4 regions of the Colwellia sp. E150_009 genome follow, and region 1 is predicted to be linked to each of the others. Evidence: predicted binding sites of a transcription regulator. Region 1 holds the regulator's gene; each other region holds the start of a gene.

Evidence for each region. The regulator sigma-54, encoded in region 1, starts transcription at its own class of promoters, with help from an activator protein. The targets are predictions, from matches to a motif close to GTTGGCACGNNNNTNGNNT.
Region 2: the regulator sigma-54 is predicted to act here: its motif matches at 4,088-4,106, upstream of ACE1OF_RS17030 (DUF3192 domain-containing protein).
Region 3: the regulator sigma-54 is predicted to act here: its motif matches at 2,195-2,213, upstream of flhA (flagellar biosynthesis protein FlhA).
Region 4: the regulator sigma-54 is predicted to act here: its motif matches at 4,992-5,010, upstream of ACE1OF_RS03640 (ANTAR domain-containing response regulator).

What each region holds. Positions count from the first base shown of each region.
Region 1 is NZ_JBHFOM010000001.1:126,915-134,844, reverse strand. It holds gene ACE1OF_RS00640 (calcium/sodium antiporter) at 1-343, shown strand, start outside; gene ACE1OF_RS00635 (KpsF/GutQ family sugar-phosphate isomerase) at 375-1,340, shown strand; gene kdsC (3-deoxy-manno-octulosonate-8-phosphatase KdsC) at 1,341-1,922, shown strand; gene lptC (LPS export ABC transporter periplasmic protein LptC) at 1,919-2,569, shown strand; gene lptA (lipopolysaccharide transport periplasmic protein LptA) at 2,574-3,131, shown strand; gene lptB (LPS export ABC transporter ATP-binding protein) at 3,124-3,876, shown strand; gene ACE1OF_RS00610 (RNA polymerase factor sigma-54) at 3,966-5,489, shown strand; gene hpf (ribosome hibernation promoting factor) at 5,532-5,819, shown strand; gene ptsN (PTS IIA-like nitrogen regulatory protein PtsN) at 5,839-6,291, shown strand; gene rapZ (RNase adapter RapZ) at 6,372-7,226, shown strand; gene ACE1OF_RS00590 (HPr family phosphocarrier protein) at 7,233-7,532, shown strand; gene mgtE (magnesium transporter) at 7,682-7,930, shown strand, end outside.
Region 2 is NZ_JBHFOM010000050.1:1,013-8,942, reverse strand. It holds gene ACE1OF_RS17050 (M61 family metallopeptidase) at 219-2,063, shown strand; gene queF (NADPH-dependent 7-cyano-7-deazaguanine reductase QueF) at 2,141-3,001, opposite strand; gene syd (SecY-interacting protein) at 3,061-3,639, shown strand; gene ACE1OF_RS17035 (hypothetical protein) at 3,642-3,968, opposite strand; gene ACE1OF_RS17030 (DUF3192 domain-containing protein) at 4,162-4,545, shown strand; gene fadR (fatty acid metabolism transcriptional regulator FadR) at 4,778-5,491, shown strand; gene ACE1OF_RS17020 (SpoVR family protein) at 5,587-7,122, opposite strand; gene ACE1OF_RS17015 (YeaH/YhbH family protein) at 7,185-7,930, opposite strand, start outside.
Region 3 is NZ_JBHFOM010000005.1:142,320-150,249, reverse strand. It holds gene flhA (flagellar biosynthesis protein FlhA) at 44-2,146, opposite strand; gene ACE1OF_RS04175 (flagellar motor protein MotB) at 2,442-3,383, opposite strand; gene pomA (flagellar motor protein PomA) at 3,410-4,177, opposite strand; gene xseB (exodeoxyribonuclease VII small subunit) at 4,439-4,705, shown strand; gene ispA ((2E,6E)-farnesyl diphosphate synthase) at 4,702-5,592, shown strand; gene dxs (1-deoxy-D-xylulose-5-phosphate synthase) at 5,648-7,519, shown strand; gene nqrM ((Na+)-NQR maturation NqrM) at 7,619-7,864, opposite strand; gene ACE1OF_RS04145 (FAD:protein FMN transferase) at 7,922-7,930, opposite strand, start outside.
Region 4 is NZ_JBHFOM010000005.1:21,293-29,222, reverse strand. It holds gene ACE1OF_RS03660 (alginate export family protein) at 1-464, opposite strand, end outside; gene ACE1OF_RS03655 (ABC transporter ATP-binding protein) at 557-1,372, opposite strand; gene ACE1OF_RS03650 (ABC transporter permease) at 1,445-2,392, opposite strand; gene ACE1OF_RS03645 (CmpA/NrtA family ABC transporter substrate-binding protein) at 2,540-3,925, opposite strand; gene ACE1OF_RS03640 (ANTAR domain-containing response regulator) at 4,262-4,933, opposite strand; gene pepN (aminopeptidase N) at 5,250-7,930, shown strand, end outside.

The DNA.
Region 1 (7,930 bases):
AACCATTATAGCTATCGGAACAAGTTTGCCTGAGCTAGCGGCAAGTGTAGCCAGCATATTGAAAAAAGAAGACGACTTAGCCATGGGCAACATTGTGGGGTCAAACATTTTTAATATTTTAGCGGTATTACCTTTTGCTGGTATTATAGCGCCTGGAGAGATCAACCCTGAAGCGTCATTTAGAGATACACCTATCATGATAGCGGTGACTGCTTTATTATTTATATTGTGTTTTAGTCGAAAATTTGGTTACTTTAGATTAACCCGCTTAAAAGGTGCATTATTAGTGATATGTTTTTTTGCGTATCAAGTGTTGCTTTTCAGTCAAACGACTATCAATTAGCTCAATCAACAAAAGTAATTTAAGTAACACCATGAAGAATTTTAAAGAAATTGCTAAAAACGTAATAAACATTGAACAACAAGCCATTGCAGAATTATTGCAGTACATTGATGATAATTTTGAAAAAGCTTGTCAAATAATGTACCACTGTCAAGGGCGTGTTATTGTTATTGGTATGGGAAAATCTGGTCATATTGGTGGTAAAATTGCTGCAACATTAGCCAGTACAGGCACCCCAGCCTTTTTTGTTCATCCTGGCGAAGCAAGCCATGGCGATTTAGGTATGATCACAAAAGATGACGTGGTGCTAACCATCTCCAATTCAGGTGAAACAGGCGAAGTATTAGCGATTATTCCTGTAATAAAACGTATTGGGGCAAAGCTAATTTCCATGACAGGAAATACCAGCTCTACCTTAGCAAAATTAGCTGACACACATGTTTGTATTAACATTACAACAGAAGCTTGTCCTTTAGGATTAGCACCCACATCAAGTACAACAGCAACCTTGGTAATGGGAGACGCTATCGCCGTTGCCCTATTAAATGCACGCGGCTTTACCGCCGATGATTTTGCTTTATCACATCCAGGTGGAAGTTTAGGAAAACGTCTATTGTTGCGTTTGAGTGACATCATGCATCAAGGAGAACGTTTACCTGTCGTTCCTGAAAATGCGCTAATCAAAGATGCACTAGTTGAAATGTCATTAAAAGGCCTAGGAATGACAGCTGTTGTCAATGCTAACAACCAACTTATTGGATTATTTACCGATGGTGATTTACGCAGAATTCTTGACCTTCAAATCGACATACATCAAGATAAAATAACAAGCGTTATGACCAAATCGCCCACGGTGGCACAAGCAGATATGCTAGCCGCACAAGCGCTGAATATTATGGAAGATAAAAAGATCAATGGTTTGATCATAGTAGACGAACACCATACACCTATCGGCGCTATGAACATGCATGATTTGCTAAGATCAGGAGTACTTTAAGTGAATAAGAACACAAACACTCATTTAAACCTACTCACCAAAACACTTTATGGTGATGTCACTAAAGAAGTATTTGATCGCGCAAAAAAAATAAAACTATTAGTGTGTGATGTTGATGGTGTTTTTTCTGACGGTCGAATTTACTTGGGTAACGACGGTGAAGAACTGAAAGCATTTCATACCAAAGATGGCTTTGGTATCAAAGCACTTGGCAATAGCGGTGTAGAAGTGGCTATTATCACAGGTCGTCGTTCTGCCATAGTCGCTAATCGCATGACTGCTTTAAATGTAAAACACATAGTACAAGGGCAAGAAAACAAACTCCCCGCACTTCAGCATCTGGCAGAGCAGCTTAAGCTTTCGTCTGATGAAATAGCTTATATTGGTGATGACATACCTGATTTAGCTTGTATTATGTACGTAGGTTTGGGAGTTTCTGTATCTGACGCACACCCTGCTGTGTCGACAAAAGCAGATTACACCACATTTACTCAGGGTGGTTTCGGTGCAGTACGCGAAGTATGCGATTTAATAATGCAAGCCCAAGGCACCCTTAATGACGCAACGGGCGCGAGTATATGACACGCACTACTTTTTTAACTTTTCTATTTTTAGTGCTAGGTGCGATGGCTTACGGTATTATTGAATGGCGACAGTCAAAAATAGTGCCCGATGAAAACATTGAAAGTAAACTCACTCCTGATTTTATTGCTGAAGCACTAAAAACCGACATATATACTAAATCAGGACAGCTTTCTCATGTCATTGTTGCAGATCGTATGGAGCACTATGCCAAGCTTGAAGTAACCCACTTTGAACTGCCTAATTACACTTTATATCCTCACAACAATTCGGCAAAATCAATTGACTCCAACGAGCTGAACAATAATGAATTAGAAGACAGAAACTCAGCAACGCCCTTACCTGAAGAAAAAGCTTTGCCATGGAATATTAGCGCAAAAGAAGCAACACTTTATAAAAACAATAGGGTTATTTTAAATCATCGCGTACACTTAAGCGCAACAGATAAAAATAGTTTGATACAAGAAATACATTGTAAATATTTAGAACTCGATTTAAATACTAACATTATCAGCTCAGATCAAACCGTCATGGTCCAAGGAAAGGATTTCACCATGTACGGATCTGGCTTGATAATTGACTTAAACACCAAACAGATGACATTAACTGAACATGTACGTACCATTTATAAAAAAAGTAATAGTTAGTCCCTTGATAACTATTAAAAAACTCAGCAAAAGTTTATTACTTGGCTCATTAGTTTTCGGCTTATCAGCACCTCTATTTGCAGCCAAAAAAGATCTCACGCAAGAAATTACAATAAAGTCTAAACGTCAATCAGCCGATTTAAAAAATAAAATAGCAAGCTATTTGGATGAGGTGAATATCAGCCAAGGTACCATTTCAATTGTTGCAGACATTGTGCAAGTTTATAGTGGCATTGACAGTAATACGAAAGAAAAATCAGATACTTATCTGGCTAAAGGTGATCCCGCTATTTTCCAGCAAGCATTAGAAGACGGCAGCTTAATTAGCTTACAAGCCAATGAAATAAAGTATCAACCTGACCTGCACATTATTACTGTTTCAGGTAATGCACAAGTCAAACAAGCTGGCAGCAAAGTTACCGGTGAAACAATCACTTACAATACATTAAGTGAAAAATTAGAAGCCATAAGTAGAAATGACGATTCCGTCACTACTGTTTTACAACCAGCTCAAATTAAAGCTCAGCAAAATAAAAAGAACAATGACAGTAATAATGAATAGTATTGAGAATACACCAAAAGAATCAACCTTAATAGCCCAAGGGTTATCGAAGTCATATAAACATAATAGAGTAGTAAAAAGTGTTAGTTTAACGGTGAAAGCGGGTCAAATTGTAGGATTGCTAGGCCCTAATGGCGCAGGAAAAACCACTTCTTTTTATATGATTGTTGGGTTAGTACCCAACGACGATGGTAAAATCATTCTAAATGATCAAGATGTTACACTTGCCCCTATGCATGAACGCGCACGCCGTGGCATTGGTTATTTACCACAAGAAGCCTCTATTTTTAGAAAACTTACCGTCACCGATAACATTATGGCTATTTTACAAACAAGGAAGAACCTTAGTGAGCTTGATAGGCAAGCTAAGTTAGAACACCTGTTAGAAGAGTTTAATATTAGTCATATTAAAGATAACTTAGGTATGAGCTTATCAGGTGGTGAGAGAAGACGCGTAGAAATTGCTAGAGCCCTAGCTGCAGAGCCTGAATTTATTTTACTTGACGAACCCTTTGCTGGAGTTGATCCTATTTCTGTTGGCGATATAAAAAAAATTATTATTCACCTTAAAAATCGTGGAATTGGTATATTAATTACCGATCATAACGTGCGTGAAACACTTGATGTATGTGAACATGCTTATATTGTTAGCCACGGAGAAATTATTGCCGAAGGTGATTCAAATCAAATTCTTGCAAATCAAAAGGTAAGAGATGTATACCTTGGTGAGCAATTCACGCTATAGTTAGCACAGACATAAAAACTTAAGCTATGCTTATTATTATGAAAATTAAATAAATAAATAAAATTATTAATAGGAATTAGAAAACGTAGATGCGCCCAACTCTGCAGCTCCGAATAGGACAACAACTAACCATGACGCCACAACTGCAACAAGCGATAAAGCTGTTGCAGTTATCAACGTTGGAACTTCAGCAAGAAATTCAAGAAGTGCTTGAAAGTAATCCTCTTCTTGAAGTGAATGAGCAACAAGCATCCGATACTAGCGCTGATAATGATTCAAATAATAATTCAGATAATCTTGAAGAAGCCTTTTCAGCAAAAACTTCTGAAAAGACTGCCACTGATGGCAGTGAAGATTCATCCGCAACCATTGATGAAATCAGCACAACAGAAGCTATGGAAAAAAATGATATTCCTGAAGAGCTAAATATCGACACAACATGGGAAGAAAGTTACAGTGCGGGCACATCAAATACAGGCGCAATTAGTAGCCCAAGTGAAGATTATACTTATCAAGGTGAAACAACCGACTCTATTCAAGATCACCTTTTATGGCAAATGGAGTTAACCCCGTTTTCAGAAACCGATAGAGCTGTCGCTATCGCCATTATTGAAGCGGTAGACGACGCAGGTTATATGACAGTGTCAAGTGAAGACATTTTAGAAAGTGTTGGTATAGAGGGACTGGAACTTGACGAAGTAGAAGCTGTATTAAAGCGTATCAATGTTTTTGATCCTATCGGCGTTGCCGCTCGCTCTATTGCTGATTGTTTGCTGATTCAATTAAATCAATTTGAGCCAACTACTCCGTATTTAAACGAAAGTAAGTTAATCATTAAAGAGCATATTGATCTACTTGGTAACCGTGATTATAGACAACTCATGCGCAAAACGCGTCTTAAAGAAGATCAGTTGCGTGAAGTGATGCGATTAATTCAAAGTTTAAATCCGCGCCCTGGTGATGTTGTTGCAAAAAATGATGATCAATATGTAATACCTGATGTGTCTGTAGAGAAAAAAAATGGTCGCTGGGTGGTAGAATTAAACCCAGATACCGCCCCTAAATTATCCGTAAATCAACAATATGCCGCTATGACAAAAACTACCAAGTCATCAAGCAGTGATGGCCAATTTATTCGCGCCAACCTACAAGAAGCTAAATGGTTTATTAAAAGCTTAGAATCACGTAACGACACCCTATTAAAAGTATCTAATTGTATTGTTCAACGCCAACAAGGCTTTTTTGAGCATGGCGAAGAAGCTATGCGTCCCATGGTATTGAATGATATAGCAGAAGCAGTAGATATGCATGAGTCTACGATTTCACGGGTAACTACCCAAAAATACATGCATACCCCAAGGGGAATTTTTGAATTAAAATACTTTTTCTCAAGTCACGTTAGCACAGAAAATGGCGGTGAATGTTCATCAACCGCTATCCGTTCTTTAATCAAAAAACTCATTCTAGCGGAAACACCTGCTAAGCCGCTAAGTGATAGTAAAATGGCTGATTTACTGGCCGAGCAGGGAATTAATGTTGCGAGACGAACCATAGCCAAATATCGAGAATCTTTGTCTATTCCCCCGTCAAATCAACGTAAGAGTTTACTATAATAGCTATATACTAGCTCAATTAAGATAATAAGGATCGAACTTATGCAAATTAACCTTACTGGCCACCATGTAGACCTAACTTCATCATTAAGAGAATACGTTAATACTAAATTTGATAAATTAGAACGACATTTTGATCACATCACGAATGTGCATGTGGTACTGACAGTAGAAAAGTTAGATCAAAAAGCGGAAGCAACGGTGCACTTAAAAGGCAATGAAATTCATGCTTCAGCAGTCAATACTGACATGTATACATCAATAGATACTTTAATTGATAAATTAGATCGCCAAGTGCTTAAATATAAAGGCAAAATATCGCAACATTAGCGCAATAATATAAAAAATTATGACACTACAAGACATATTAACACTGGACTGCACGCAATGTGCAGTACCAGTACAAAGTAAAAAACGCCTACTTGAACAAATTTGCCTTCTTGCCGCTAAGCAATTAGGAACCGCTAGTCCAACCGACCTACTGGATAGTTTACTCAACCGTGAAAAAATGGGTAGTACAGGTATTGGCAATGGTATTGCAATTCCTCATGGTAGATTAAATAATACAGATAAAGCTATCGCCGTATTTTTAACAACTCAGCAAGCCATAGATTTTGACGCAATAGACAACAAACCTGTTGATATATTCATCTGTTTATTTGTGCCTGAAAATAGTACACAAGAACACTTAGATACATTACAGAGTATAGCCAAGCTGTTTAGTAATCGTAAAACAGCCAAACAAGTACGAAAATGCACAAATCAACAAGAAATGTTTAATCTTATTCAACAAGCAACTTAAAGTTGCAATGATATAGAAAATTGCGTGTTGAGAGTCACTCGTTTCACGAAACTTTGTACCCGTAAGTCGAGGCTTAACTTATGAAACTTATTATTGTTAGTGGACGTTCTGGCTCTGGGAAATCAGTTGCGTTAAGGGTGCTAGAAGATTTAGGGTATTATTGCGTTGATAATATTCCTGTAAACTTATTACCCGCATTAACTCATACTGTTATTCACGATTATGAAAATGTTGCTGTAAGCTTAGATGTTCGAAACCTACCAAATGATCCTAATGATATTTTAGAAGTTATCGAATATCTGCCAAATGCGATTGATATTACTACCTTATTTTTAGATGCTGATGATAATGATCTTATTCGACGTTTCAGTGAAACTAGACGCCTGCATCCACTTATTAAAAAAAATATTCCATTAGATCAAGCTATCGCGTTGGAAAAAAAACTACTAACCCCTATTTCTACTAATGCTGACCTGTATATTAATACAACTCAATTAAGTCCACATCAATTAGCCGATTTAGTACGCGAACGCATTCTTGGTAAAAAAACAGGTTCAATGGTATTAGTCTTTGAATCTTTTGGTTTTAAACATGGAATTCCTGCTGATGCTGACTATGTTTTTGATGCGCGTTTTTTACCTAACCCGCACTGGGAAAAAGAATTAAAAGCCTACACAGGTTTAGAGCAACCAATAAAAGACTTTCTTGCCAGCCAACCCATTGTGACAAAATTTGTATGGCAAATTAATAGTTTCATGATGACTTGGCTACCCCATTTAGAACGCAATAATAGAAGCTACCTTACCATAGCCATTGGTTGCACTGGTGGTAAACATCGCTCAGTTTATATTGCAGAATTATTATCCAGTAACTTTCGCAAAGAGAAGAAAGATGTGCAAACTCACCATAGAGATATTAAAAAAACTAAAGAGTAAATCACCATGCCCTCCAAGCCAACTCATAACAATATTATAGTCAGTAAAGAATTAACCATCATTAACAAACTTGGCTTACATGCACGAGCCGCGAGTAAATTGGCACAACTTTGTCAAAAATTTTCAGCAGAAATCACATTATCTCTTGAAGAAAAAGAAGCCGACGCAAGTAGCATCATGGCGATTATGTTGCTTGCTGGAGCACAAGGTAAAACAGTAAAAGTAACCGCCCAAGGTACTGATGCACCAGAGGCTTTAGCCGCAATAGGACAGCTTATTGGGGATAAGTTTGACGAAGAGGAATAATTTACAGCAACGACGTAAAATTGCTGCAAGAAATACAAACTTACGATAAACTTATTAGTAATTATAAATATTAATTGGTATTAATAGACCTGTAATAAGCATTTAATAACATTAGTATAGATCGTCACTCTAACATCCAAGTAATCTCTATGCCTGACATAATAGAACAAGAAACTATTCAACAACGACTACATCAAGTTAATGAAGCACTTGATAGTGGCATGTTTGTTTATGTTCGCAGATTACTACAAGACATGACCGCTTATGATTTAGCACTTTTTCTTGAATCTTCTCCAGCTAAAAGTCGTCCTGTTTTATGGCAACTCATTGATGTTGAACACCATGGCGAAGTGCTTGAAGAACTCAACGAAGAGGTACGTAAAGGCATATTACAAAGC
Region 2 (7,930 bases), on a different contig from region 1:
TCCTTATCTTATCATCTATCTATATTAAGCTGTATAACACTTATTCTCATGGCTGATAATTTACAGTAATATCAGGAGTATAATCAATACAATTGTGATAATTAATATATTTATGTGAGAAAATATTGACTAGAACAAGCTTTTTCCTTACTTAAAGTTGTTTTACTCGCTAAACTATAACAATCTTATTAATTACCCTAAAGGAAGTTTAGTTGACAATGGCAAAAATATCCCTTTTATTTCGAATCTTTTCAGTGTTAATTTTTACGTTTTCTGCGGTAAACATCAAAGCTAATGTGATGGTAGATATCTCTATTGTCAATCCTCAACACCATTATGCCAACGTCAGTATTGAATTTGACAAAGTTAATACTGCCCACGCTAACTTTCACTTACCTACTTGGCGTACAGGTAGATATGAAATTATCAATCTTGCTAATGGTATTCGTGAGTTCTCCGCTGTTGATAGTAAAGGTAATACGCTTGAATGGCTGAAGGTAGATAAAGATACCTGGCAAGTGAAAAATACATTAGATAAAAAAATTACTCTCAGTTACCAAGTATATGCTAATCAACTTGGGCAAAGAACACGTCATATTGATGATAGTCATGCCTTTTTAGATGCTTCAACAGTGGTGATGTACCACGATGACTTTAGAAACGATAAGCATATTATTGATTTACATGTGCCTAAAAAATGGCGTAGTGTGTCTGGACTTGAAACGGGTAAAAATTCATTTTTTTCAGCACGTAAAAAACATCAATTTATTGCACAAAACTACGATGTGTTAGTTGATTCACCCATTGAAACAGGTATCAATGAGCATCATCAATTTAGTGTTGAAGGCCGTGATTATGAATTAGTTATTTGGGGCAAGGGTAATTACGATAGTGCTAAAATGGTAGCTGATTTAAAAGTATTAGTACAACAAAGTAAGCATATTTGGCATGACTATCCTTTTAAACGCTATGTTTTTATGGTGCATGCAACGAGTGGAGCACGTGGTGCAACAGAGCATTTAAATTCAACAATTATTCAAACATCTCGCTTTAAATTTTCACAGCGAAAAGATTACTTACGTTTTCTTTCAACAGCAGCTCATGAATTTGTGCATACGTGGAATGTAAAACAGTATCGCCCTAAAGGGTTAGTTCCTTATGATTATCAGCATGAAAATTATTCAACATTACTTTGGTTGAGTGAGGGGTCTACGAGTTATTTACAAAACCAACTGTTATTGCGTGGCGAGTTAATGTCTAGCACTGAGTTTCTTGATAACCTAGCAACCCGTATAACGGGGTACCTTCATAAACAAGGAAGACAAAGTCAAACTATTGCACAAGCAAGCTTTGACAAATGGTTAGAAGAGGGGGGGGATTATGACAACAACCACAGCGTTAATATATATTCAGAAGGCTTTTTAGTCTCTTGGTTATTAGATTTCTCTATTATGGAAAAAACAGCATTAGAAAAAAGTTATCGTGATGTTCATAATATACTTTATAAAGACTATAAAATTCCGAAGGGATTTGATGAAAATGACTTGTTAACCATATTAAAAACGGTAACTGATGATGACTATCAAACGTGGTGGCAAGAAAATATTCATGGCTATGCTAATGTTGATTTTAATGTTTTGTTAGCTAAAGCAGGTTTGACTATGTCTTATGGCAAGAAAGATAACTTAAACCAAGAGGCTTGGATAGGTATTAAAACAAAAGTGGTTAGTAATGGTTTGGCAATAACTCATATTGAAAAAAATAGTCCAGCTTGGCAAGCGGGCCTTATGTTAGATGATATTGTTATCGCCATTAATGATTTACGTGTCATTGATAAAGATTTAAGTACAAGGTTAAAAAACTTTAAGCCAGATGATGAAATCCGAGTTACTTTTTTCCGTAGAGATGAGCTAGCCACAAGTACAATACAATTAGGTAAAATACCTAAAGGGAAATTAAAAGTTGTCCCTGTTTTAGAGGCTAGTGATGAACAAAAGGCCTTTTTTAAACATTGGACCGGGCTTGAATTCCCTGTTGATGATACGGAAATTATAACAGAATAACCGTATTATTTGTTTATACCCAAATCACCTGAAATGAGCACCTTGAGGTGGTTTGGGTTTATAAGCTGAACATGGGCTTATTGTCTTAATGTTCTGGCGTTTGGAGCACAACGTATGTGTGTGCTCCTAAACGGATTTATATCTAATCCGCCTCGGCGAGTATAACGGGCAAAAACAGTAAGTTCTTCTAATTGGCAATATTGCTGCAGATCACAGAATATTCGTTCAACACACTGTTCATGAAATTCATTATGTTGACGAAAAGATATTAAATACTGTAAAAGTACATTATGGGCTATTGCTTGCCCTTTATAGCTAATATACACACTTGCCCAGTCGGGTTGATTGGTAATTAAACAGTTAGACTTTAATAAATGACTGACTAAATTTTCATTTACTATGGTTGTCGCTAAGTTATTTTGTGCATTGCTAAGTATTTCAGCGCTATACTGGTAATTATCAACAATAATATCTTCATCATCAATGCATGTAGTTTGTTCTGCAGTTGGTTTGATTGATAGAGCAGGGCATTGCTCAACAGTAAATAACGTAACTTGCGCTTTAATGCCTGCAACAGCAGATAAGTCCTTAACGAGTATTTCCTCAACTGCGGTAAAGCTATCAAATTTACTTTGATTAAAGCTATTTAAATACAGTTTGAAAGATTTAGACTCAACTAAGTTTGGGCTTGAACAAGCAAAGCGAAACTCAGCCAGGGCAACAACAGGTTTACCATGGTTATTTAACCAGGATAATTCATAACCATACCAAACATCTTCACCAATAAAAGGTAAAGCGTTCCCCGTTAGAGATAAATCATTCCTATTTAAGCTTCGTGGTACCGCTTGTAATAAATTTGGGTTATATTCACTACAATATTCAGTAGTTTTGCCAAGTGTCAAATCAGTAAGTTCTTTAGAGTTTTGGTCAATTGCCATCGTTTTTTCTTTTGCTGAATAAAATTTTAATAAGTTATTTTAAAGGATCTATGAATTAGATGACATCAACAAATCAAACTAAGACAAATTTAGTGGATGTTTTGCAACAATTTTCCGCACAATATATCGAACAATATCAACTGAAACACAAGCATCTGCCCGTAATTGAACATGACGAAGCTTGGCCTTCGCCCTGTGAACTTCCACAGAAAACTGATTCAGGTAATGTTTTTTGGAGGCCAACGACTATCAAAAAAGAACAAATGTTAAATTTTGATAATGTTGAATCAGCGTTAGAAATTGTGCTCCATGACGATATTAAAAGTTACTTTACTACTCAGTTTAGTGAAACACTTGATGCAAGTTGTGAAGAAGGCGACCTGTCTTTATTGTTTGCTTGGAATGAAGATGACTTTCAACGCCTGCAAGAAAATTTAATTGGTCACATTTTAATGAAACAAAGGTTAAAGCAAGCTGAAACTGTTTTTTTTGCAGTAACTGATGAAGAAGATATGATTATTTCAATTGATAATGACTCTGGCTCAGTGTGGGTTGAACGTGTTGGTTGTGAACCGCATAAAAAATTAGCATCGTCATTAATTCAATTTATAAGTATGCTTATGCCTAAAGTGAATTAATTTTACTTTTTTTGCTGATTTATTAACGCTTGAACCTGTATTTTTAATTCGTGTATTTCTTCTTTTATGCCCGCTAATTCATCATGTAAGATACGCTCAAACGATTCTTCATTAATTGATGATGAGTTGTTTTCTTTATCTAAAACAATAGGTTTTTCTGTTGGTAAAGTGGTAAAGCCAGGTTCATGCTGCCAAGTTTTTAATACGGAAATAATGACAGGTAAAGGGACTTTTGTTTTTAGCTTTGTTTTGATTGATGCAACCGTTGGTTTTTTGCCTTTGTTTGCAATTTGGTTTGCTAAGATTGTAATTTCATCATTTATTGTCATTTTGATTAATCTATTCGTTATATTAACTACATTTTAGCCAATGATACTATTTATGTCAGGTGTTAAATAAAAATATTTATGTTTGTATAATGAAATCAGTTAGTTATAAAAAATTTTATTTTGGTTTGTTTTTTGCTTTTCATCTAATGAAAAAATTATTTATAATTTTAACTATTATTTATTTGGAGTAAACATGAAAAAATCACTTTTGGCCCTTCTTGTTGCATTACCTTTAGCGTCTACATTAACTGGCTGTGTTATTGCGGTAAAAGACGGTGAAGTCGACCACTCATTTATGCGAGACAGCGGTGATAGAAGTTATGAAAATCGTAAGAAAATAGCACAAGTACAGCTTGGCGCAAGTTTTGTTGATATGCAAGAAAAACTGGGAGTGGCCGATTTTTCAGAAACTTATAAATATAATGATCAAATAATTCGCGTATTATACTACAGAAGCCAACGTAAGCATAAAGATGGGCTAACAACGAAAGATGAATGCACTTACCTAGAGTTTGTTGATGGTGAATTAGCTCAAACAGGTAATGGCGGTAATTATAAAAAACTTTCTTCCAATTAACCGTTAATTTTTATAAAAAACAGACCTGTTGTTTAACACTTCTTAAAATGAATTAATACAGTAATCTTATGTATTAATTCATTTTTTATTGTTTTTTGTCGTAATTTTTATTCTCACAAATAATTATATTCATTTGATTTAAGTTATTTACATCTTCGGCATTACGCTTGTACCAAAAAAATGTTCTGGTACAATCAGTTTTATAAATTTGTTTTTAGGTAGTTAAACTCATATGGTTATAAAAGCCCAAAGTCCAGCCGGATTTGCCGAACAGTACATTGTAGAATCTATTTGGAATGGCGGTTTTCCTCCTGGTTCAATTTTACCAGCAGAGCGTGAGTTATCAGAGTTAATTGGTGTAACTAGAACAACATTAAGAGAAGTGTTGCAACGTTTGGCACGTGATGGTTGGCTAACTATAAAGCATGGTAAGCCTACAAAAGTAAATAATTTTTGGGAAACATCAGGTTTAAACATTTTAGAAACATTGGCACACCTTGATCAAGAAGGTGTACCTGATTTGGTTGATAATTTATTATCTGCACGAACAAATATTAGTGCAATTTATATTCGTGGTGCAATTAAAAACAACCCAGAAAAAGCGATTGAATTGCTGAGCGCATATACTGAGGTTGAAGACAATGGTGATGCCTTTGCAGAATTTGACTATAATTTAAATAAAGAATTAGTAGTGGCATCAGGAAATTCGATTTATTTACTTATTTTAAATGGCTTCAGAGGCTTATACTCTCGCATTGGTAGTTTATACTTTGCTCACCCAACGGGTCGCGAAATTTCGCGAACTTACTATCAGAAGCTTATTGATTTAGCAAAAGAAAATCGTTTCGATGATTCGATTTTTGCAGTACGTAAATACGGTATTGAATCAGGTAAACTTTGGGGTGAATTAAAAGAAGACGTGTTAAAAGAACTCACCGAAGAGTAGTCGACTATTATTATATAGTTCATCGCTATGAAGTTCGTCGGATTTACTTATAAAGGCGGCAATCATCGCCTTTTTGTATGCTAAATTACTTTAAATTATGTGGTGGTGTCTTTATCACCACATCGCTCAATAATCTCGTCTATACCTTCATTATTTTCTTGAACAATCTCAACGTTAAATTGCCATAAATAATGTAAATGTTTAAGTACTTCTGTTTTAGAGTCGCCTAATTGAATATTATTATGCGGTATGTAGCGTAAGGTTAGGGATCTATCCCCTTCAATATTGGCGTTAACAATTTGTATATTCACTTCTAAATTACTTAGATTATATTGCTCAGCAAGTTTTTCTCTTATTTTTTTATAACCTTGTTCATTGTGTATTGCTCCAATTTCAACATAATTATTTTTTTCGTCATCATGAATATGAAATAACTTAAAATCACGAATCAATTTAGGTGACAAATATTGACTGATAAAACTTTCATCCTTAAAGTTTTTCATAGCAAAGTGTAAAGTGTCTAACCAATTACTCCCTGCAATTTCAGGAAAATAGGCTTTATCTTCTTCTGTTGGGTGTTCACATATACGTCTAATATCAATAAACATATTGAAGCCCAATGCATATGGGTTAATACCAGAATAATAGGGGCTGTTATAGTCTTGTTGTGCGACTACATTGGTATGACTATGTAAAAATTCTAACATAAACTTATCTGTTACTAAGCCTTCATCATACAGGTGATTCAAAATAGTATAATGCCAAAAGCAAGCCCAACCTTCATTCATCACTTGTGTTTGTTTTTGAGGATAAAAATATTGAGAAATTTTTCTAACGATACGCACTATTTCTCGTTGCCAAGGTTTTAAAAGTGGTGCATTTTTTTCTATAAAGTAAAGAATATTTTCTTGAGGTTCAGACGGAAATTTATATTTTTTTTCCTTTTTATTTTTATCTGGCACAGTGCGCCACAAGGTGTTTACTTGTGATTGTAAATATTCTTCACGTTCAGTTTGGCGCTTTAACTCTTCATCGAGTGATATTTTCTGTGGTCTTTTATAGCGATCTACGCCATGATTCATTAATGCATGGCAAGCATCGAGTGTAGCTTCAACTTCATCGATTCCATATGTATTTTCACATTTTGCGATATAGTTTTTAGCAAAAAGCAAATAATCAATAATTGAACTTGCATCAGTCCAAGATTGAAATAAATAGTTGCCTTTAAAGAACGAATTATGTCCATAACAAGCATGAGCCATGACTAAGGCTTGCATTGGCATTGTATTTTCTTCCATAAGATAAGAAATACAGGGGCTAGAGTTAATGACTATTTCGTAAGCTAACCCCATCTGACCACGTTTATAGTTTTGTTCTGTTTGAATAAATTTTTTGCCAAAAGTCCAATGATTATAACCTATTGGCATACCAACACCTGCGTATGCATCCATCATTTGCTCAGCCGTTATGACTTCTATTTGATTAACATAAGTGTCTAATTGATAGTATTCGGCCACACGTGCTATTTCGGTTTGATATTGAGCTAATAGTTCAAAAGTCCAGTCTGGAGAATCATCTAAAGGGGTTACTTCTTGTGTTTGCTGGTTTGTTTTTTTATGTGTTGTTACCATAATTTTACCTATTCTTTTTGCCTTGGTACGTTTATGTTTTGCCCTTTTATTTATCAATATATTTATGCTGCATTTTGAGTATTCTTTTTAAATAGGTCTCTAAATACAGGATAAATATCCGAAACTTCTTGTATGTGTGCCGTAGCAAAGTTTGAATGTGAACTTTTTAATTGTTGGTATTGTTGCCATAGTGTTTGATGGGCGCGCTGGGTTATTTCGATATAACTAAAGTAACGTGCTTTGGGTAAAATGTGTTTGGCCAGTATTGATTTACAATGCGGTGAATCGTCAGCCCAGTTGTCTCCGTCTGATGCTTGCGCGCCATAAATATTCCATTGGTTATCATTGTATCGTTCATTGATTATTTCACTCATCAACGTTAGTGCACTTGAAGCTATCGTTCCACCAGTCTCTTGAGAATAGAAAAACTCGTGTTCATCTACTTCTTTTGCTTGGGTGTGATGACGTATATAAACCACATCAATATCTTTATAGGTTCTACTTAAAAATAGAAAAAGAAGAATATAAAAACGTTTGGCCATGTCTTTGGTTGTTTGATCCATTGAACCTGAAACATCCATTAAACAAAACATGACAGCTTTTGATGTGGGGACTGCTTGTTTGGCATAGTTTCTAAACCTAAGATCGAAGGTGTCAATAAAAGGGACTTTGGCTATTTTTTTTTCTAAATTAGCTATTTTTTTTCTTAGATTGTCACTCTCTTTTTGTTGAATAGAATCATGAACAACGTTATTACAATTGAGTGCTTCTAAAGTTTGCGTGTAATGCTTAAGTTGCTTTCTTTTAG
Region 3 (7,930 bases), on a different contig from region 1:
TCGGCAATTTCATTACTCGCACTATTTTTCTCGTTACTTTTATTTATTGTCCAATGGCACTAACAATTTTAATTTGCTTGTCATCAGGTATTTCTTGATAAGAAATAACCCTTAAACTTGGTATAGTGTATTTTACAAATTTAGCCAGCACTGATCGTAGAATTCCAGAAGTTAACAATATTGGTGTATCGCCTGCCAATTCCTGCTGTTGAGCCCCCTCTGTTAAAGATTTCTGCAACCGTTCTGCTAATCCAGGTTCAATACCTGCGCCATCATCTCCTGCCATTTGCATAGACTGGTGCAACATCTGTTCCAACTCAGGCGCCAAGGTTATGACAGGTACTTCATGGGCTGGGCCAACAAGATCTTGGATAATAAATTTTCGTAAGCTAATTCTCACTGCCGCCGTTAGTACTTCGGCATCTTGGCTCTTAGGCCCATACTCAACCAAGGTTTGAATAATCGAACGCATATCACGAACAGCCACACCTTCATTCATTAAACTTTGTAGTACCTTAACAACAGTACCCAACGAAAGTGTATCTGGAATAAAACCTTCAACAAGTTTAGGATACGTTTTCGCTAGCATATCCAACAAGTTTTGTACTTCTTCATGTCCTAACAATTGAGAAGCATTATTCGTTAATATTTGGCTTAAATGGGTTGCTAATACAGTTGCTGAGTCAACCACGGTATAACCTAATGTTTGTGCTTGCTCGCGTTGATTTTGGTTAATCCAAACCGCATCTAAACCAAAAGCCGGATCTTTTGTGACAACCCCTTCAAGTTTACCAAACACTTGTCCTGGGTTAATCGCTAATGCTTGATCATGACGTATTTCTGCTTTACCAATTGTGACACCCATTAAAGATATTTGATAACTATTAGGGTCTAAGTCTAAGTTGTCACGAATGTGTACTGGCGGCACTAAAAAGCCAAACTCTTGCGACAACTTCTTACGTACACCTTTGATTCTGCTAAGTAATTCTCCACCTTGCGCTTTATCAACTAAAGGAATCAAACGATAGCCAATTTCTAAACCAATAACATCTACATGATGCACATCATCCCAATTCAATTCCTTAACTTCTTCTTCTTTTTGCTGCGTTTGCACTTGCTCTTCTTCTGCTATTTTTTCTAGCTCAATTGCCTTGGTAATTTTATGTCTGCTACCTACATAAGCCATGGCACCAATACCGACTGCAAACAGTAAAAAAGCAAAATGAGGCATGCCTGGTATAACACCCATGACAAACATAACCCCAGCTGCAATATAAAGTGATTTTGCTTGCCCTAACTGGCTACTTACTTGATCTCCCATATCTTGAGAGGTATTTTGACGTGTAACAACAATGGCTGTGGCAACAGATAATAATAAACCTGGTATTTGCGCCACTAAACCGTCACCGATAGTAAGTAATGTATAAATTTCAACCGCACTATCAAAGCTAAGTTCGTGCTGTACCATGCCAATAACTAAGCCACCAATGATATTAATGAATAAAATCAAAATACCGGCAATCGCATCACCTTTAACAAATTTACTGGCACCATCCATAGAACCATAAAAATCAGCTTCACTTGTTACTTCAATACGGCGTTCTCTTGCTTGTTCAGCGTTAATAAACCCCGCATTTAAATCAGCATCTATTGCCATTTGTTTGCCAGGCATAGCATCTAGCGTGAAACGTGCTGTTACTTCAGCAATACGCCCTGCCCCTTTAGTAACTACAACAAAATTGATAATAATGAGAATCAAAAAAACCACTAAACCAACAGCATAGTTACCACCAATAACTACTGAGCCAAAAGCTTCAATCACTTTACCTGCCGCATCAGTGCCGTCATGACCTTCAAGTAAAACAACCCGGGTACTCGCTACGTTTAGTGCTAAGCGCAAAATAGTTGCGATAAGAATAACAGAAGGGAATGAACCAAACTCTAGTGGTTTCAGGGTATAAACCGTAATTAATAGCACTACTAATGATAAAGCGATATTGAAAGAAAAAAGTACATCAAGCAGCCACGCTGGCATTGGTAAAATAACCATACCTAAAGCAGCCATAACTAATAGCGGTGTACCAAGCCCCGATATTTGGGATAAGTTTTTCTTATTAATTTGATTAAAATAGGTGGTTAATTGCATTGGATACAGCTTGCTCTTAATGATAAATTTTTGACGCTAATTAAGAATTAGCAAAAGCTATACCAACTAGGAGGATTATTTTAAGGGCTGTGCCGCAGTATCTTTATGGCTATAAATGCTCTTATTGTTTTAACAAATAAAACAATAAGAGCATCATTTGTAATATTCACCTATGATACACAGCATGGCGAAGGTAATCTTTAGTTAAGTGAATCAACTCAATAGTTAAAAAATCAATTTGATATTTTAACTATCTTACAACATCAAAGCTAACTATCTTGTCGCTAACATTGCATTATTGTGTTATTTGAATTGGCTCACTTTCTTTCGCTTTACCTTGATTAATTGAAATCTCAACACGGCGGTTTCGTCGACGATTTAACGCATTAGTATTAGGTACTAGTGGTCGGGTGTCTGCATGTCCAGCCACAATTAAACGTGTTTGGTCAAAACCTGGCACTTTAATCATTTCATGTGCAATAGCAACGGCTCGCTTACTTGATAAATCCCAATTTGAATCAAATAACTCTGAATCAACGCCACGGTTATCTGTATTCCCTGAAATCATCACTTCGCCTGGCATAGTATTGAGTAACTCACCAATTTGTCTGATAATAGGTTTGAACTTAGGTTGTAAAAATGCAGATCCGGAAGGAAATGAACCATTTTCTCGAATTCTAATAATAATTTGCTGTCCTAATGACTCAACTTCAATGGCACCATCTAAAATTTGTTGTTCAAGCTGTTCAGCCACTTTTTTCACTAAATCATTCACTTGCTCTTGTGCTGCTTTTTCCATTTGCTCTTGCGCTTGTCGCAAAGCCTGTGCAGATAATGAGTCTTCGGTATTTTGTGCGTTACCGCCACGTTCTTCCCCACGCTGCTCTTGACGCCCACCAGCAGAAGTTTCTTCACCTGCTTGAAATTCCAACATTTGTTGGGTCATTTCCATGGTTTGTTGCTGTAACAGCTCGATAGGCGTTGGATCAGGTTTTCCGGGCCTAAATTCCTGCGCAATAATACTTGTGCCTTTGGGGATGTCTTTTACTTCTATTTTATTTTGTACACCAAACGCAAACTTCATAGAACCTGCTATTTGTTTAAACTTCATCACGTCCATTTCAGAAAAAGACAATAGCAAAACAAAGAAGCACATCAATAATGACATGAGATCAGCGAAAGTTCCCATCCAAGCAGGTAACCCTGGAGGTGGGCATTTGCATTCTTGTTCAGCCATACAACCTCCCGTAGATTAATTCAGCGCTACTCGTCATCAGCAGTTCCAGCTTTACGCTTACCTTCAGCTAAATAATTTTTCAGTAATCCTTCAATAACACGCGGGTTTTGGCCATCTTGTATGCCTAGTACCGCATCAAGCACTAATTCTTGATTCATTTTTTCTTCAGCCATGCGCAACTTTAATTTAGACGCTAGGGGAATAGCGATAACATTTGCTAAAAAAGCACCATAAAGCGTTGTTAACAAGGCAACTGCCATAGCGGGGCCAATAGATTTAGGATCATCCATGTTAGATAACATGGCAACTAATCCAATTAAGGTGCCTATCATGCCCATTGCAGGAGCAACATCAGCCAAAGCCATCATCATATTAGAGCCTGATTCATGCCGCTCAGTAGTGAGGTTTATATCTTTTTGTAACGTAGCTCGAACGACATCGGCATCATGACCATCAACGAGCATGTCGATACCTTTTTGCATAAAAGGATTAGTTATTTCAGCTTCTTCAAGTGCTAAAAATCCCCCTTTACGTGCTGCATCAGCCATGTCTACTGCTTTCTCAATTAAATCTTCAGGCTTTTCTAACTTAAACATAAATGCTTTAGCGACTATTTTACCAATTCCGAAGAATTGCCCTAAACTGTAATTGGATAAAACAATAAAAATAGACCCCCCAAAAACAATTAAAACGGACTGTGTATCCGCAAACATCATAATGTCGCCTGACAACACCATCGCCATCACGAGTAAACAAATGGCACCAAGGATACCAATTAAGGTTGCTAAATCCACAAAACTCTCCTAAAACTGCAAAACTCATAATGTACTAATAAAATAATAGTACATTATGAGAAAACTATTCGCCATTACTTATCGCGTTATATGTTTATTATCGTCCATATAGTCAATAACTTAATACCTGATTTAGAATAATATTAACTAAAATTAGCACCAAGCTACGTTGACCATTGCACATAGCTAATGGTAAGTTTGCGCCTAGCGTTTAAAGAGTCTAGTGTATAAGCAAGCTGTTGTTTAAAAAGAAGGTCAAAAATGGCGAAAAAGAAATTAGAAAATTTGAGTTTTGAAGAGTCTCTTAATGAGTTAGATAGTATTGTTCAAAGTTTAGAGCATGGCGACCTAGATTTAGAAGAGTCAATGGCATTATTTGAAAAAGGTTTAACCTTAAGTAAATTAAGTCAAAACAAACTTCAATCTGCGGAACAAAAAGTAAAAATACTGCTTGAGAAAAATGGTGAGCAGCAGCTTCAAGAATTCGATTTACCTGAAAATAGTATTTCTTCAGGTGAACGTTCGTGAGTATATTAACTAACCATGAGCTTTTACAGGAACGTATTAACCAATTTTTAGCACAGCAACTTGAGCAACTACCTATCAATGATAAAAGACTCCATCAAGCGATGAGTTACGGACTATTAATTGGTGGTAAACGCATTCGTCCTTATTTAGCCTATATAACAGGCGAAGCACTCGGTGTTAGCTTACATGATATTGACGGTATAGCTGCGGCTATAGAATGTATACATGCCTACTCGCTATTACATGATGACTTACCCGCCATGGACGATGATGATTTAAGACGTGGAAAACCAACTTGTCATAAAGCGTTTGATGAAGCCACTGCAATTCTTGCTGGTGATAGTTTACAAACGCTTGCATTTGATATTCTAGCCAACCATAATTTTTCTGAGGCAATAAAGTCTAAGCAGCTTAAATTAATTCAACAACTCGTTTCTGCCGCTGGTTACCAAGGCATGTGTGGTGGACAAGCGTTAGATTTAGCCGCAACAGATGAACAAATTAATTTAGAACAACTAGAAACCTTGCATTCATTGAAAACAGGCGCATTACTTGAGGCTTCAGTACTAATGGCTACTGAGTGTGCCCCACATATTTCAACACAAGAGAAGCAAGCATTTAAACAGTACGCCCAACTTATTGGATTAGCTTATCAAGTTCAAGATGATATTATTGATATAACATCAACCCAAGAGCAACTCGGAAAGCCCACTGGTTCTGATCTTGCCTCCAATAAAAGTACTTACCCTGCACTGCTTGGTTTACAAGGAGCACAACAAAAAGCTGAAAACTTATTTCAACAAGCACTTCAAGCTTTGGCGAGTTTGCCTTACAATACACAATCCTTAGCTGATTTTGCTACATTCATTGTTAAACGTAGCTATTAAATAAAAGTATTAAAATAATAAATCAGTTAACACATAATTTAACTATAGAAAAACTATGACAAATCTTGCTGACTACCCATTGCTTGCCCAAATTAATTCGCCTAAAGACTTGCGTAACATCCCACAAGATCAGTTGCCGCGAGTCAGTAATGAGTTACGCAGGTTTTTATTAAATTCAGTCAGTAAGAGTAGTGGTCACTTTGCTTCGGGCCTTGGTACTATAGAGCTAACCGTCGCTTTGCATTACGTATATAACACACCTTTTGATCATCTAATATGGGATGTTGGTCATCAAGCTTATCCCCATAAAATTTTAACAGGACGCCGTGATCAACTTCATACGATAAGACAAAAAGATGGTTTACACCCTTTTCCTTGGCGTGAAGAAAGCGAATACGATACGTTAAGTGTAGGTCACTCAAGTACTTCCATTTCTGCTGCGCTTGGTTTATCAGTAGCAGCAGAAAAAGAAGGGCTAAATAGAAGAACAGTCGCCGTTATTGGTGATGGGGCAATGACAGCGGGCATGGCTTTTGAAGCGCTTAATCACGCAGGTGATATTAAAAAAGACATGCTAATTATCCTGAACGATAACGAGATGTCTATATCAGAAAATGTGGGCGCATTAAACAATCACTTTGCCAGAATGCTTTCAGGTAGCCTTTATACGGGAATTAGAGAAAGCGGTAAACGTTTACTGAACAACATTCCTCCTATCAAAGAATTAGCAAGCCGTGCAGAAGAACATTTAAAAGGCATGGTAGTGCCCAGTACATTTTTTGAAGAGCTCGGTTTCAATTATATTGGCCCTATTGATGGTCATGATGTTAATGGGCTCGTTGATACAATAAAGAACATGCGAGGCTTAAAAGGGCCACAGCTTTTGCATATAGCCACCAAAAAAGGTAAGGGTTACCAAGCCGCAGAGCAAGATCCCATTAAATATCATGCTGTACCTAAGTTTAATCCAAGTGATGATAATTTACCTAAAGCAAAAGCTTCTTTACCAACTTACTCACAAATTTTTGGTGATTGGTTATGTAAAACGGCTGAGATTGACAAGAAACTCGTCGCTATTACACCCGCCATGCGTGAGGGCTCTGGTATGGTTGAGTTCAGCCAACGTTTTCCTGACCAATACTACGATGTTGCTATTGCAGAGCAACACGCTGTAACCTATGCCGCTGGATTAGCTATTGGTGGTCAACGCCCTGTTGTTGCAATTTACTCAAGTTTTCTACAACGCGGTTATGACCAATTAATTCATGATGTTGCTATTCAAAACTTACCTGTGATGTTTGCAGTAGACAGAGCTGGCGTTGTCGGTGCTGATGGCGCAACACATCAAGGATTATTCGATTTAAGCTTTTTACGCTGTATTCCAAACCTAACAATTATGGCACCCGCCAATGAGCGTGAATGCCAATTAATGCTTAATACTGGGCACAAAGCAAGCACCCCAACGGTAGTACGTTATCCGCGAGGAAATGGTACGGGTGAAACCTTGCCAACGGTTAATGAGGTTATTGAAATAGGTAAAGGTAGAATAATTAATAAAACTCAAGCTGAGCAGAATAAAATAGCTATTTTAAGCTTTGGCACTATGTTGGCGGAAGCACACAAAGCTGCTATGGCATTTAGTGCAACACTGGTTGACATGCGCTTTGTTAAACCACTTGATGTACAGCTTATTAATGAACTTCATCAAACCCATGACGTTATTGTAACCATTGAAGACAATGCCATCGCAGGCGGTGCTGGCTCTGCTGTCAATGAATATATTCTATCGCAAGGTGAAGCGATTAGAATCCTAAATATAGGCATTCCTGATCACTTTGTTAAACATGGTACGCAAGAAGAGATTCATCAGGAGTTAGGACTAGATAGTGTAGGAATAATCACTAAAATAAATAACTTTATGGCTTAGTATTGTTCTCAATAGCAATTTAATGAATAGTAGTTTATTTAAAATCCTAGCATCACGAAAAAGGATCGTTATTTTACGATCCTTTTTTTAATTAGCTTCTTAAAGATTTTCAACTTCTATTCTATTTTGAAAGTTCTGTTGTTCTTTATTAGTATTTAACTCTGCTATACGCTCGCGCTCTTGTCGTTTTTCACACGGATTATCGCAATTACATTCTTTTTCAATACCAACGCTAGCTAAGCCACCACAGCTTCCTGCTAAGGTTTTCTTTTGAAAGATATAACCAACTGCCATCGCTGCGCCAACGACCAAGAAAAAACCAAAAGTGATTAAAAAAATCATCATAATATATACACGCCTATAAATAATTCGTGAAATTGTTAGATTGAAATTAAGTGACAATTATTTCAA
Region 4 (7,930 bases), on a different contig from region 1:
AAAGTTTGCCTATCTTGACGCCAACCTACGTGTCCTACAAATCGGTGATTATCTTTAGTAATCACTTGGCGTCCAGCCTTCATTGTTAATAATTTATTTTTGTACTGTAATACAAACTGATCTAACTCAGTAGTTTCAGGATCTGCTATCACCGAGTAGGCTCCATTTTTCCCTAAAGTATTATTATAATCATCAATACCAAGTACATTACGTGAATCTTCAAATTCTACCAATGAAGAAAAACCCTTAAAGCTGTCTGTAATGTAGGTAACTCTGGTTCGTAATGTCAATGCATCGGCATCTTTAAGAGCATTATCTTGTGAAACATTTTCATAACGTAAATTCAAATTTGCACTCATTTTACCATTAATTAATGCCTCAGTAATTGAATCAGCCATTGCTACTGAAGCACTACTTGTCAATAAAATAGTAGATAGATATAGCGCGTTCTTCGAAGGTTTCATGTATTTATTTCCTCTTATTTTCTTAGTTACGTTTGTTTTAATTTTTTATATTTTCATGTATTAGTTTTACTTTAGACTTAAGTAACAAAGAGTTACGACTCATTAACCGCCTGCTTTACTATTGTTTTTTTTGCCGTAGGTTTTTCAGAGATATTTTCTACTTTTCGTTGTTTTTCGTATAGAAAAGTTAATACTTCAGAGCGTAGGCGGTTATATACAATATCTTTAGCTAGCGATAACCGATTACGCGGTCGTTCTAGGTTTACCTCTAAAATTTCACCCACCGTTGCTTCAGGCCCATTAGTCATCATCACAATACGATCAGAGAGTAAAACTGCTTCATCAACATCATGAGTGATCATAATCACGGTGTTGTTTAATTCATTTTGGATCTCCATTAAGGAGTCTTGCATGTGTGCGCGAGTTAATGCATCGAGGGCACCAAAAGGTTCGTCCATTAATAACACTTCTGGCTGCATTGCTAAAGCACGTGCAATACCTACACGCTGCTTCATGCCTCCTGAAATTTCATCTGGTCGTTTATGCATAGCATGATCCATATGAACCAGTGTTAAGTTATATTCAATCCATTCTTTCATCTCAGCTTTTGACATGGTTTTGTTAAAAACTTGTTTAACTGCAAGTTCGACATTTTGAAAAGACGTTAACCAAGGCAATAAAGAGTGATTCTGGAAAACAACTGCGCGTTCAGGTCCTGGTTTATTCACTTCTTTATTTTTTAGTAATACGCCTCCCTTTGTTGCTTGGTAAAGCCCTGCAACAATATTCAGCACTGTTGATTTACCGCAACCTGAATGACCAATAAGGGATATAAACTCCCCTTTATCTATTTGTAAATCGACTGATTTTAGTGCGGTAAAACTGCCTGTATCAGTAGGGAAAGCCATATCTATTTGACTAATATTTAAAAATGGATTCTCTTTGCTGTCAGTTATTATTGGTGAATTCATAATTTTTCCTTAAGCGTTTACGCTGGTTTTATCCCAAGATACTTTGCGTTGTATAGCTAACATCAACCGATCTAATAAAAAACCTATAAAACCGATAACAATAACTGCGGCCATAATTCTTGCCAGTGAGTCTGAACTACCGTTTTGAAACTCATCCCACACAAACTTACCCAAACCAGGGTTTTGCGCCAACATTTCTGCAGCAATTAACACCATCCAAGCGACACCAAAAGACAAACGCATGCCAGTAAATATCATGGGGATCGATGCTGGCAACACTATTTTTTTAATATGTGTAAAAGTCGGTAAACGTAAAACCTTACTTACATTGAGTAAATCATTGTCTATTGATGAAACACCAATTGAGGTATTAATGACCATCGGCCATAAACTACAAAGACTAACTGTGATCATTGAGGTTAAAAAGGATTTAGACACCATAGGATCATCCGAGACATACATTGCACTAACAATCATGGTAACTAACGGTAACCATGCCAAAGGTGAGACAGGTTTAAAAATTTGCACTATCGGATTAAAGGCTGAATTTAAGCGTTGACTTAACCCCATCCAAATACCTAATGGGATAGCAATGAGAGCAGCAACTAAAAAGCCAGTGGTTACGGTGATCAAACTTGTAAAGATTTGGTCAACAAACGTTTCTTTGCCCGTGTACGCTCTAATTTTTGGGACATAATCAGGATTTTTTTCTATTTTTGCCGCATTGCGTTTAACTTGGCGCTCATAAAATGCACTGGCTTTCTCTCGTTCTGTGATATGTTCATCGTACAAATTAGAGAATTGTTCAACAACAGCCCTAGGACCAGGAAATTCACCTAACGAGGTATTGATATTTTGCGCTGTAATTGACCATAAAAATAAAAATATTGAAATGCCTACAATGGGCAATAACAATGCATCTGAAATTTTACTGACAATTTTCATCTTGGTTTTCATTACTCTCTCAAAAGTTGTTGATTTGTGAATGTGTATTGCTGTTGAACTCATAAATTTATTCCTTTATCGATATGTTAATGTGTATATCCAAACTGGCTATTAATGGGAGTTTTCCGCATCTTCAACAGTATGAATATAAATATCGTTTTAAAGTTTTTGCCCTTGTTTAAGACCAATTTTGAATTTTTCTAAATAAGCATTTGGTTGACTTCCATCGTAAACAATATCGTCAATAAAGTGTTTTTGTGGTGCTTTAAAACCTGTTTCTTTTTCAAAATTAGGAAATTCACTTGCTGAAATTATCTTATCAGCGATAAGCGACTTTGCTGCTTTAGTGTAGATATCAGGACGATATACTTTTGCAGCCAGCTCTTTGTACCATTGGTCACTTTTATCATCAGAGATTTGCCCCCAACGACGCATTTGCGTTAAATACCAAATAGCATCAGAGTAATACGGGTATGTTGCGTTATATCTAAAAAACACATTGAAGTCCGGTACAGCACGTTTATCACCTTTTTCATATTCAAAAGTACCTGTCATTGAATTAGCAATAACATCATAATCTGCACCTACGTAGTTTGATTGCGAAAGAATTTTTACAGCAGCAGGACGGTTTGCATTATTGTTTTCATCTAACCATTTGGCAGCTCGTATTAATGCACGTGTTAAACGAATAGTGGTGTTTGGGTATTTTTCGGCAAACTTCGCGGTTATGCCAAAAACTTTCTCTGGGTTATCTTTCCAAATTTCATAGTCGGTAACTACTGGCACGCCTATATTTTTAAATACCGCTTGTTGGTTCCATGGTTCTCCAACACAGTAACCATGAATTGTTCCTGCCTCCATCGTTGATGGCATTTGTGGTGGAGGGGTTACTGATAACAATGCTTGTGCATCAATTTGTCCTGACGTATCACCTTTGTGAGGCGCATAATAACCAGGATGTATACCGCCTGCTGCCAACCAATACCGTAACTCATAGTTATGAGTGGAAACAGGAAATACCATACCCATTTTAAATGGCTTTCCAGCTGATTTTAATGCTTCAATAACAGGTTTTAACGTATCTGCTTTAATAGGGTGGACAGGCCTGCCATCAGCCATTTTAGGAATACCTGGCTTCATTTTCTCCCAAATATCATTGGATACCGTAATAGCATTCCCATTTAAATCCATGGAAAATGGCGTAATGATATCTGCTTGAGTACCATATCCCAAGGTTGCGGCGATGGGTTGACCAGCAAGCATATGTGCGCCATCTAATGAGCCATCAATAACACCATTTAAGAGGACTTTCCAGTTCGCTTGCGCTTCGATAGTGACATATAACCCCTCATCTTCGAAATATCCATTTTCATAAGCGATGGCAATAGGAGCCATATCAGTTAGTTTAATAAAGCCAAATTTCAGCTCATCTTTTTCAGGTTCTCCTAATTCCTCACTAAACACTGTACTAGCCACCAAAAATGAGATGACAGTACAAAGTGAAACGCTTATCAAAGTAGAGGTTATTAATTTGATCCAATTCATTATATGTTCCTTGCGGTATAAATAAAAATTTAAAGATTAAAATAAAAAACGCTCATCAATACTCAACTTATGTAAGTTGAGTATTGATGAGCGCCATTGCTCAACAGATGAAAAATTTAGTTTCTCATCTTTTACAACGCCATTGTTGTAAGTTCAATTTTCAATTTTTATCGCCATTGATAAAAATGTTTTAAGTAAACTATTACCAGTTTATAACTACAAATAAAGCACAAAACACGCCAAAATATAACCCATTGTTTATTATGATAAAAAACCCACCAACATCTATTTAGCCCCTATTAATTGCACAAAAATAATGAACTGCACCACATATGTTCAAATTGTTTTGGTTATATTAGGTGCAGAAAGCAGAGAGCAAACATCAATAATATTCTTGGCGACCATAGCCAAAGTACTTCCTTGATTCATCGCCATTTTTCGTAACGCTTCATACGACTCTTTCTCAGTTAATTGTTTTTGTTCCATTAATAAACCTTTGGCTCGTTCAATTAATTTTCTACTTTCTAGCTGAGTCTTTGCCTGTTTAAGCTCATTTTTTAATGACTCTACGGCTTTAAAACGTTCGTTAGCAACAGAAATAATACTTTTAATTCGTTGAGGATGTATTTCACTCACAATATAAGCGCTTACTCCCGACTTGATGGCTTTTTTAATCACATTAGGAGAGTCATTTTCTGCGAAAATGATAATAGGCAAAGGTAATAATTGATTTACCTCAGACAAAGATCTCAGTATGGAATTACTGGGTAAATCAGTGGCTAATATTAGAATATTAGGGTTATATAGCTCAATTTGCTCGATAATATTATCATTTTGATAGCTGTGTTGAATGACCTGATAACCAAAGTCAACTAACGACCTAGTTAACAATGACTTTTGGTCAACACCTTTTTCAACAAGTAAGATACTTAATTGCTCGTTCAGCGAGCTATTTAATTGATATTTTGTTGTATTACTCTTTCTAACACTTTTTGTAAATATGCTCATATTTTATCAACTTAACGGTTACTTATTTTCCAAAATTCATTTTTCATAAATCATTAGAATACAAAATTCAAGCCAAAGAATTAAAACAATTAATATCAATAAGTTAGACTTAAAGCTCACTTGTTTATAATTTTTTTGCACCAATATTACTACTTAATAAGCCCCTCTTCTCTCCAAATCAGAGCATTATTGCATTGTGCTTACTTCTTTACGCTCAAGCCTTTAGCATTTAAATGTCAATAGGCGTGCTCTTTTCCCTAAAGGCGTTCTGATTTATAATTCATTAAAATTTACAAAGCTCATATTGAGACTACTCTTGAAAAATTTACGTAAAAACTTAACTCTGCAAATAATTACAATAATAATATCGGTATCATTATTAAGTGGTTGCCAATCATCAATAAATGAAGCAAATAACAGTAATAATCAAACATCTGCACTAACATCAACGCCTTTATCTCCTAGAGTAGAAAACCAATACCTAAGTCAAACGCGAGCATTTAAACGTTCTGAACGTGTGTCTAACGTAAATTATCAATTGAGCTTCAACTTAACAGGCCAAGAAAATTTTACGGCAACATCTACTATTAATTTTAATTTATCAGATAATAAAACACCTTTGACAGTCGATTTAAATAAGGCAGAAATAACAAATTTAATCATTAATGGTAAAACAGTAACTGAACCAAACCTCAACCAAAACTATAACGGCTGGTTTATTACTTTACCTGCTCAGCAGCTAAAGCAAGGTTCTAATAAAGTTTCGGTTAGTTTTACACGTAAACACAACACTAATGGCGAAGGTTTACATCGTTTTAAAGATCCAGTTGATGGCAAAGTGTATCTTTATTCCCATTTTGAACCTGCTGCTGCGCAACAAATGTTTGCCCTATTTGACCAACCTGATCTTAAAGCGACTTATGAGCTAACAGTGTCTGCACCAAAAGATTGGACCGTATTTTCAGCAACCAGAGAAACCAAAACAACACCACAAGGCGAATTTACCCTTTGGCAGTTTCCAAAAACCTTAATCTTGAGTCCTTATAATTTCTCTATGCATGCTGGTCCGTACACAATGTGGCAAGACAATAGCGGCAAATATCCACTGCGTTTATTTGCCCGTCAATCTGTTGCAGATCAAATCACACCAGAACACTGGTTTACCTATACCAAACAAGGCTTTGAGTTTTTTGATGAATATTTTGGAATCAACTATCCCTTTAAGAAATATGATCAAGTATTAGTACCTGATTTTTTATATGGTGCAATGGAGAATTCTGCTGCGGTTACTTTCGCTGAAAAAAGTTTTTTAACCAACGGCGAAATGAGCCAAAGCCGCCGTCAAAGGCTTGCCAGTGTTATAATGCATGAAATGGCACACCAATGGTTTGGTAATTTAGCCACCATGAAGTGGTGGAATGGTTTATGGTTAAATGAAAGTTTTGCAGCATTTATGGCAACCCTTGCCACAAGTGAAGCAACTGAGTTTAACAACGCTTGGCGTAGTTTTTATGCTGGTGGTAAACAAGCCGCCTATAGTGCTGATCAACAAGTCACAACGCATCCAATTGAAGTTCCCGTACCATCAACAGCAAATGCCTTTGATAATATTGATGCAATAACTTATTCCAAAGGCGCTTCGGTACTAAACCAATTGCGTCACTTATTAGGTGAAAAAATCTTCCAGCAAGGTATTCATAACTACTTAAAAGACAACGCCTATAAAAATGCTATTCTCGATGATTTTATCAACAGTTTAGCTAAAACGAGTGGTAAAGATTTAAGCCAATGGCAACAAGACTGGTTATATCAAGCTGGTGTAAATACTATCGAAGCTAACTATCAATGTGAACAAGGTATAATAACTTCATTTGAACTATTACAGTCAGCTGATGACAACCAACCAACATTACGTGAACAAAAAATACAATTAGCACTTTTTAATGCCACTCACCCTGGTTTTAAATTAACCAATAAAATGGCCGTAATCTATAATGGTTCAAACACACCAGTGCATGAGTTAATTGGCGCTGCTTGTCCTGATTTAGTTTACCCTAATTACCAAGATTGGGCGTTTGTTAAAGTTAATTTAGATAAACGATCGTTTGCCACCACCCAAAAAGCGTTAGCACAAATTGAAAACCCTTTACTACGTTCAATGCTTTGGCAAAGCTTATGGGATAGTGTTCTTGATGGAAAACTACCTTTAAATAAATATTTATCCGTAGCATTAGCCAACGTTCCTCTTGAGCAAGATTACACCACCTTAGGGCAAGTGCTTGATCAGTTAACCGCTGCTAACGCTTATTTAAATAAGGGGTTAGGCAGCCAAAATGATTATACAAAAGCTATTGCCTTACAATTAGAAGATATTACGTGGCAAAGTACGTTAGCTAACAGCGACAATAAAAACAAGCAACGTCGTTGGTTTACTAGTTATGTAGCCCTTGCCCACTCGCCTGAGGCATTAGATAACTTATATAAATTACTCACCGCACAACATTCTTTAGAAAACTTATCAATTAACCAAGATGTTCGTTGGGATATTATTGCACAGCTTAGTCGCTTTCAACATGCAAATGCGGTTGAGTTAATCAACCATGAATTAACACTTGATCATTCTGATACGGGTGAAAAAGCAGCTATTTATGCCCGTGTTATTGCCCCTGAATCACAGATAAAATCTGAATGGCTAGCAAAAATTCAACAAAAAAATAGCGAACTTCCTTTTTCTAAATTACGTACTGCAATGACAGCACTTTACCCAAGCGAACAAAATAAACTGAATGAACAAAGCGCCGAACAACGCATAAGCAGTTTAGCAACTATAGATCAAAACAATGGCCCTGTTTTTATGCGCAGCTATAGTAATTTGATTCCTGCAACCTGCAGTGAAGTCAGTGTGGCTAGATTAGAAAAAGCACTCGCTGAATTAACGAGTTTATCCGCTAGCACCCAACGTAACTTACTGATAAAACATCAAGAGGATAAACGCTG